Regions from separate parts of the Rhizobium acaciae genome, predicted to be linked through region 1. Evidence: riboswitches for the same ligand, from Rfam matches in the RefSeq annotation. Region 1 holds a riboswitch; each other region holds the start of a gene.
What was found. A riboswitch is a leader RNA that binds a small molecule or an ion and turns the genes downstream of it on or off. The one in region 1 is predicted to bind thiamine pyrophosphate.
Positions count from the first base shown of each region.

Region 2: linked by a shared signal. The riboswitch ahead of thiC (phosphomethylpyrimidine synthase ThiC) and the one ahead of OLZ32_RS25165 (Ykof family thiamine-binding protein) in region 1 are both predicted to bind thiamine pyrophosphate.
Region 3: linked by a shared signal. The riboswitch ahead of thiM (hydroxyethylthiazole kinase) and the one ahead of OLZ32_RS25165 (Ykof family thiamine-binding protein) in region 1 are both predicted to bind thiamine pyrophosphate.

Region 1 is NZ_JAPCZO010000017.1:25,637-27,893, reverse strand. Features, by position in the region: gene OLZ32_RS25170 (ABC transporter permease) at 1-503, opposite strand, end outside; gene OLZ32_RS25165 (Ykof family thiamine-binding protein) at 515-1,123, opposite strand; TPP riboswitch at 1,114-1,227, opposite strand; gene OLZ32_RS25160 (NADPH-dependent FMN reductase) at 1,472-2,068, opposite strand; gene soxR (redox-sensitive transcriptional activator SoxR) at 2,152-2,257, shown strand, end outside.
Region 2 is NZ_JAPCZO010000055.1:1,317-3,573, reverse strand. Features, by position in the region: gene thiC (phosphomethylpyrimidine synthase ThiC) at 1-1,181, opposite strand, end outside; TPP riboswitch at 1,270-1,389, opposite strand; partial or broken gene OLZ32_RS38775 (3-oxoacyl-[acyl-carrier-protein] synthase III C-terminal domain-containing protein) at 1,461-2,103, opposite strand.
Region 3 is NZ_JAPCZO010000002.1:83,541-85,797, forward strand. Features, by position in the region: gene thiE (thiamine phosphate synthase) at 1-285, opposite strand, end outside; gene thiM (hydroxyethylthiazole kinase) at 282-1,085, opposite strand; TPP riboswitch at 1,136-1,232, opposite strand; gene OLZ32_RS04215 (hypothetical protein) at 1,324-2,257, opposite strand, start outside.

The DNA.
Region 1 (2,257 bases):
GAATTCAGCAACTCGGCAATGTCGCGGTCGGTCGATTCATAGCCCTGCAGCAGGGCGACGAGCAGCGGGAAGAAGGTGACGAGCGCCACCAGCAGGATCTTCGGCAACAGGCCGAAGCCGAACCAGAGGACGACGAGGGGAGCGATCGCCACCAGCGGCAGGGTCTGGCTGGCGATGAAGATCGGCAGCAATGCCCGGCGCATGAAAGGCACGAAATCCATGAGGATCGAGGCGGCGAAGGCGAAGGCAAGCGACAGGGCGAAACCACCGAGTGTCGCGCCGAGCGTCGGCCAGGTATTTGATATCAGCGCCTCGCGGTTCAGCCAGCCCTGGACGACGATGCGCGAAGGCGCCGGCAGGATAGAAGGTTTTATGCCCGAAAGATCGGCATAGAGTTCCCATGCCGCCAAGAAGGCGCAACCGGCGAGCAGGGCGGGTATGCCCCGGCAGAGAGCGGTGCGGAGCGCGGCAAGGCGCGATTCCGATGGTGATGGCGGTGTCATCAGCGTTCGATTCAGGCTTTCGTCGGGCTATTCGCGGAAACCGTGATGTCGAGGGTCACATGTCCCTCGGGGTCGCCGAAGCGAAAGAAGGCCTCGCGAATGGTGGCGAAGACCGCGCCGGCGTCGCCAGAGAGCCTGGTGCAGAAATTCTTGGCGCGGTCGAAGGTGCCGGAGCGCTTCAGGAAGTCGATGCAGCCATAGATCTCGTCCATATGGGTACCGGTTCCCATGACGTAGAGCGAGAATTGCGCAGCGGTCGGCTGTCCGCTTTCGGCGGTGGTTTCAACGGCGGCAAGTGCGGCTGTTATACGCTCGGCAAGCGGCTCCGCCTGGCCGAGGGAGGGGTTGACGCCGCAGATGGCGTCGTCGGGCTCGCCGGGGCAGCCGCGTGAAACGGCAGCGGATAATACGCAATGCTCGCCGGTTTTTGCGGCGGCGACGAAAAGATCGTGCATGGCGGCGAAGAGAATGTCAGGCGGGCCGACCAGCAGAGTGGAGATGTCATCGACCTCGATGCGCAACCGGTCGCGATAGGGATCCAGCGCCGTGACGGCGTCGAGAATGATGCCGACGAAATTGTCGGACATCGGATAGAGTGACACTTGTGCGCCTGAGAACATCTGAACCTCGCTCCGCTGGCATTACCCAGATCAGCTTTGAAGGGTCCAGAGGCTTGCGCCTCACATCTCAGCCCCGGCAATACAGAGCTCCCCTGTTATTTGCTCGGAAACTATCACCGCGGTTTTCTCCCCGCAACCGCAAAATTGCGAACCCGTCCGTGCGGTCGGAATGAACCGGATGTGGCGGAAAACACCCGGGCGGAGGATCTGCCCGGGTGTTCCCAATGGTTCCGTACCTGCCGGGAACGGAACCGGAGCTTCCTGCCTCAGGCGGCTAGCGCATAACCCCGAAAATCGGCATCGATTTTCGGAAAGGATCATACGCAGATTCAAAGTGATAGAGCGTCCTTAGCGCTCCTGAAAAGACGCGCGGCGCTCTATGTCGGCATAGGGACGATCGCTGCGGGCGGTGACGAGCGCCCGTGTCCACCATTCCAGCCTCGCCATCATCCGATCGAGCAAACGCATTGCATCGGCGGGATTGTCGAGCCTTCCCTGCGTATCGAAGCGGTTCCAAGGTGCGGCAAAGCTGACCGAATCGCGGATGGTGACGGCGTGGAGTTCGGCAAAGACCAGCCGCAGCTGTTCGACGGCGCGCAGGCCGCCGGATATGCCGCCATAGGAAACGAAGGCGACCGGCTTGCCCTGCCAGGGCTCGAAGAAGAAATCGATGATCGACTTCAACGAGGCGGTGAAGCTGTGATTGTATTCCGGCGTGACGATGATGAAGGCGTCGGCCATGCCAAGCCGTCCGGCGAGCCTGTCGATTTCAGGATGCGCTATGTCACGGTTGGTCGGCAGTGCGAAATCCAGTGGGTCGATGATGTCGATATCGAATTGCGGGAAGCGGAGGAGTTCCTGCGTCAGCCATTTGACCACCCGGTCGCAGATGCGGCCCTCTCTCGTGCTCCCGTAGATGACAGCCAGCCTGGTGGGTGTTTTCATGCGTCGCTCCTTGTTGCGATTGGACTTTACGATTGCAGGAGCAAGGGTTATAGAACCTCGACTAATATTGAGGTCAAGAGGCGATGGATACAATTCCGGCAGCGCCGCTCGGCAAGCTCCTGACGGTCGGCGAAGTGGCGGAGCGCAGCGGCCTGGCCGTCTCGGCGCTGCATTTTTACGAGACCAAGG
Region 2 (2,257 bases), on a different contig from region 1:
CCGAGCGTTTCCAGTTCGGCAAATTGTGCCGCGTCGTTGGCATCGGCGATCGAACCGGGGCGCAGGCCGTCGCCCAGCGAGAAGGTGACGTCATAGGCGCGGGCGATGTCGCAGATCTCCTCGAAATGCTCGTAGAGAAAACTCTCTTTGTGGTGATGCAGACACCACTTGGCCATGATCGAGCCGCCGCGGGAAACGATGCCGGCAACCCGATTGACGGTCAGCGGGATATAGGAAAGCCGCACGCCCGCATGGATGGTGAAATAGTCGACGCCCTGCTCGGCCTGTTCGATCAGCGTATCGCGATAGACCTTCCAAGTCAGGTCCTCGGCAATGCCGCCCACCTCTTCCAGCGCCTGATAGAGCGGCACGGTACCGATCGGCACCGGCGAATTGCGGATGATCCATTCGCGGATATTGTAGATGTTGCGGCCGGTGGAAAGATCCATGACCGTGTCGGCACCCCAGCGGACCGCCCAGACCATCTTCTCGACCTCCTCGGCCATGGAGGACGTGACGGCCGAATTGCCGATATTGGCGTTGATCTTCACCAGGAAGTTCCGGCCGATGATCATCGGCTCGGATTCCGGATGGTTGATATTGGCGGGAATGATCGCCCGGCCTTCGGCGACTTCCCGGCGCACGAATTCCGGTGTGACGAAATCCGGGACATGGGCGCCAAAACTTTCGCCGTCGCGGATAAGAGCCTCCTTGGCCGCCTGACGGCCGAGGTTTTCGCGAATGGCGACGAACTCCATTTCCGTTGTGACGATGCCAGCACGCGCATAGGCAAGCTGGGTAACGGCCCTGCCGTTTCTGGCCTTGAAGGGCTGGTTGCGGATCGGGAATTCGGGCGTCAGGTGATTTCCGGAGATGAAGCCGTTATCCTCCGGCCTGACGATGCGACCCTCATAGGCCTCGACGTCGCCGCGAGCGAGAACCCAGCTTTCGCGCAGGCGCGGCAGGCCGGACTCGATCGCCACGACATGTGCGGGATCGGTGTAGGGACCTGAGGAATCGTAAACGGTCACCGGCGGTTCGCCGGAGGTCGGATGAACGGAAATCTCGCGCATCGGCACGCGGATCTGCGGATGCAGTTCGCCCGGGATATGAATCTTGCGGGAGGCCGGCAGTGGGCCGGTCGTGACAGTCGGGGTAAGATGTTTTGCGGCAATATTCATGGATGAGGCTCCAAAGGTTGGAGACCCAGTCATCAGAGCCGGAATGATGAAAAGACGCTGACAGGAATCCGCACGCGGAATCCCAGTCATAGCAGCGCTTGCACCGTCCCTACGCCAGTATGAACTGGATCAGGTTCAACGGGTCACTGCGCCGCGAAATCGCTCAGCAGTATCTCAGCCCCTTGTCGTGACCCCCCTGGTGAATGAACGTAGGTTAGTGCCCGAAAAGGCGTTTCGTCAACCGTCAATCGCCAAAGGATGTCAGAACCGTCTTGCCCGCTACATCCGGTAGGCGACGGCGCCACCCGTCAAACCGGCACCTGCAGCGGTCAGCAGCAGCGTCTCTCCCTCCGCAAACTGCCGCTTGTTCTTGGCGATAGAGAGCAAAAGCGGAATGGTCGCGGCAGAGGAATTGCCGAAAATTCGATCGTCCGGACTGTCCTTGCCGGATCGATGCCGAGATTGTCGCAAACGGCGCCGAACATGCGTGCATTGGCTTGGTGCGGAAGGAACCGGCCAATCTGGCCGGCGGTGATTTCTGCATGCTGCAATACTCTTTGCGACGTCTTGGAGCAGCACCGCGCTCGCCCGCTCGGCGAGGTTGATCCGGCGGCTAAGAATGTTGGCCGCAACCACCAACACTGCACGCCCTTAGGCGCGAACGAAACCGTCGGCGAGCATGAGCGCATAGAGGAAGCCCGAACAGGCGCCCGCAAGGTCGATCGCGCCGGATCGCATAAGTCCAAGTCTATGGGCGAGCAAGGGGGCGGAGGGCAGAAGCAGGATGATCGGGTGTTGACGTTGCGAGCAGAGTGAGCGCGATCTCGCTTCGGGCAATCTCCGCATCGTTGAGGGCTATCCGGCCTGCGTCGGCAGCAAGGCCGCTCAGCGTCTCACCGTCTTCGGCCCAATGGCGCGTGCGACGTCTGCTCGTCAGTAACCATGCACCACAATTCAATATTCTATCGCTGAATAGAATATTGAATTGAGCCTCCGTCGATGTCAGCATCCTTGCCAAGCCGAATTGCGCTCGTTCGGGCCACGATCCGACGAATCTCAACAAGAACGGCCGCTCG
Region 3 (2,257 bases), on a different contig from region 1:
TCTCATCGCATCCATGTCTTCCTGGCCGATATGCAGGCCGTCGGCGCCGATGGCGATTGCCGCCTCGACGTCATCGTTGACGATGAGGAGGGCGCCGGTCCCAACAAGTGCCTGTTTCAAGGCACGGCCGGTCTCGATCATCCCGATGGTGCCGGCATGCTTGTCGCGCAGTTGCACCATGGTGGCGCCGCCGGCAATGGCAAGGCGCGCGGTTTCGACCATGCCGATCCCGGCGCAGAGATCGGGGTCGAGGACGAGGTAGAGCGAAAGGTCGAAAGCCTTCATGCGGCCGATATCCTTGCCCTGGCGTCAAGCGTTTCGGCGTCGAGCGCGGCCAGCGCATCGAGGAAGCGCCAGGAGAAGGAGCCGGGGCCGGCCGCTCCAAGTGCTGCCTCCTCGCCGGCGATGGCGAAGGTTGCAAGTGCCGCAACCGTCGCGCCGAAGATATCCTCAGGTGCCGTCGCGGCAAAGGCGCCGACGAGGCAGGTGAGCGAGCAGCCGAGTGCTGTGACTTGCGGCATCAAGGCCGATCCGCCTTCGATGCGCACGGCCCGCTCGCCGTCGGTGACGAAATCGACGGCGCCGGTAACGGCGACGACCGCCCGCTGACGCTCAGCGAGCCATCGCGCCGAACCTTCCGCCTGTTCGACCGGGTCGCGGCTGTCGACCCCCTGGCCGCGGCTCTCTCCGCCGGCAAGCGCGATGATTTCGGAAGCGTTGCCGCGGATGATGGTCGGACGCAGTGCCAGGAGGTCGGCGACGGCGTTGCGGCGGAAAGCCGTCGCATAATGGGCGACCGGATCGAGCACCCAGGGTTTGCCGGCTAATGTCGCCGCCTTCGCCGCCGCCTGCATGCCGTCGATCCATTGCGTCGACAGCGTGCCGATATTGATGGTCAGCGCACTGGCGATCCCGGCGAATTCGCCGGCTTCTTCCGCCGCATGCACCATGGCGGGCGAGGCGCCAGCGGCGAGCAGAACATTCGCGGCGATATTCATGGCGACATAATTGGTGATGCACTGAACGAGCGGCGGCTTTTCGCGCATCGCCTTCAGCATCGCTCCTGGTGTGGTCATGGTCTGCATGTGGCCCCTTTCAGGCGGGGGCGGGCACGGGGCGGTTCGTGCGGACGGTGCCGCGGCCCCGAGCGACTCCCTCCGCCGGCATTATCCGGTTCAGGTTCGAAGGGTGCTTCTCAGCCCGTCTGTCGACGGGCGCCCCTGTCTCTCATCGCGCTCTTTTTCGCAGAGAACAGGACTGATGTCATCCTGAAAATGACAATTCCACGACTGACAGCGCCGCGCGTTTTTTTATGAAAGGCCATCAGCCGACGATCTTTGCCAGCAGCCGTCCGACATCCTCGTTGGCGACATTGTTATGGGCATCCGACGCCCTCGTCTTGATGATGTACTTGTCCGCCAGGAAGGTATTGACCTTGCCGGCCTGCGGCGCGAAGACGGCATCCGTATCGTCCTCGACGGCCTGCCCCGCCTTCAGGTGCTGCGGACCGTTCGCCCCCATCGCCCCGAACTCGTCGTTGGCATCGCCGATGCTCTTGGCGATATCGCGCGACAGGCGCGACGCCAGCGCATAGGCGAGCGTGCAGGCGAGATCGTTGTGGGTGTGGGTGATGCAGATCGGGCCGGTCGGTTTGCCCACGACATCGGGAAAGGCGCCGGCAAGGCCCGGCTTGATCTCCTTCGCGAAGCCATTGTGCGAGAAGGCTCCTTGCAGCAGGGTGAGCGAGAAGAATTCCAGCTTCTGGACCGGGGCGAGCCCGTTGGCTGCTGCCGCGACCAGCCGGGCGCCGAAGCTGTGGCCGACGAGATGCAGGCGGATCGGCTGCTGCAGCACGAGCTTCGACAGCACGCTTTTCGTCAAAGCCTCGCCGACGATGCCGGCGCGTTTCTTCATTTCGTAATAGGTCAGCTGGTTCAAAAACCGCGCCACCGCCGCTCTCGGGCCGGAGATCAGGCCCGAGACGAAATCCCCGAGCCCTTGAGCCTTGCCGACGGAGCTTTCGAGGTTAAATGTCGGCGCCGCGATGAGAGCTTCCATCAGCATTTTGGCGCTGGTGGCATCGTCCGTGGCGAGCGCAATCGGCGCTGAATCCGCGTTGAGTTCGGAATCCGTTCCGGGAGAACCGAGTGCTTTATTGCCGTTCTTGACGAGGAAAAACGACGTCGTTTCATTGAGCGCTTCGGCTGCCGCCCGCGCCTTTTCGGCCGTTGCGGCGCCATCCGGCCCGAAGAGATCC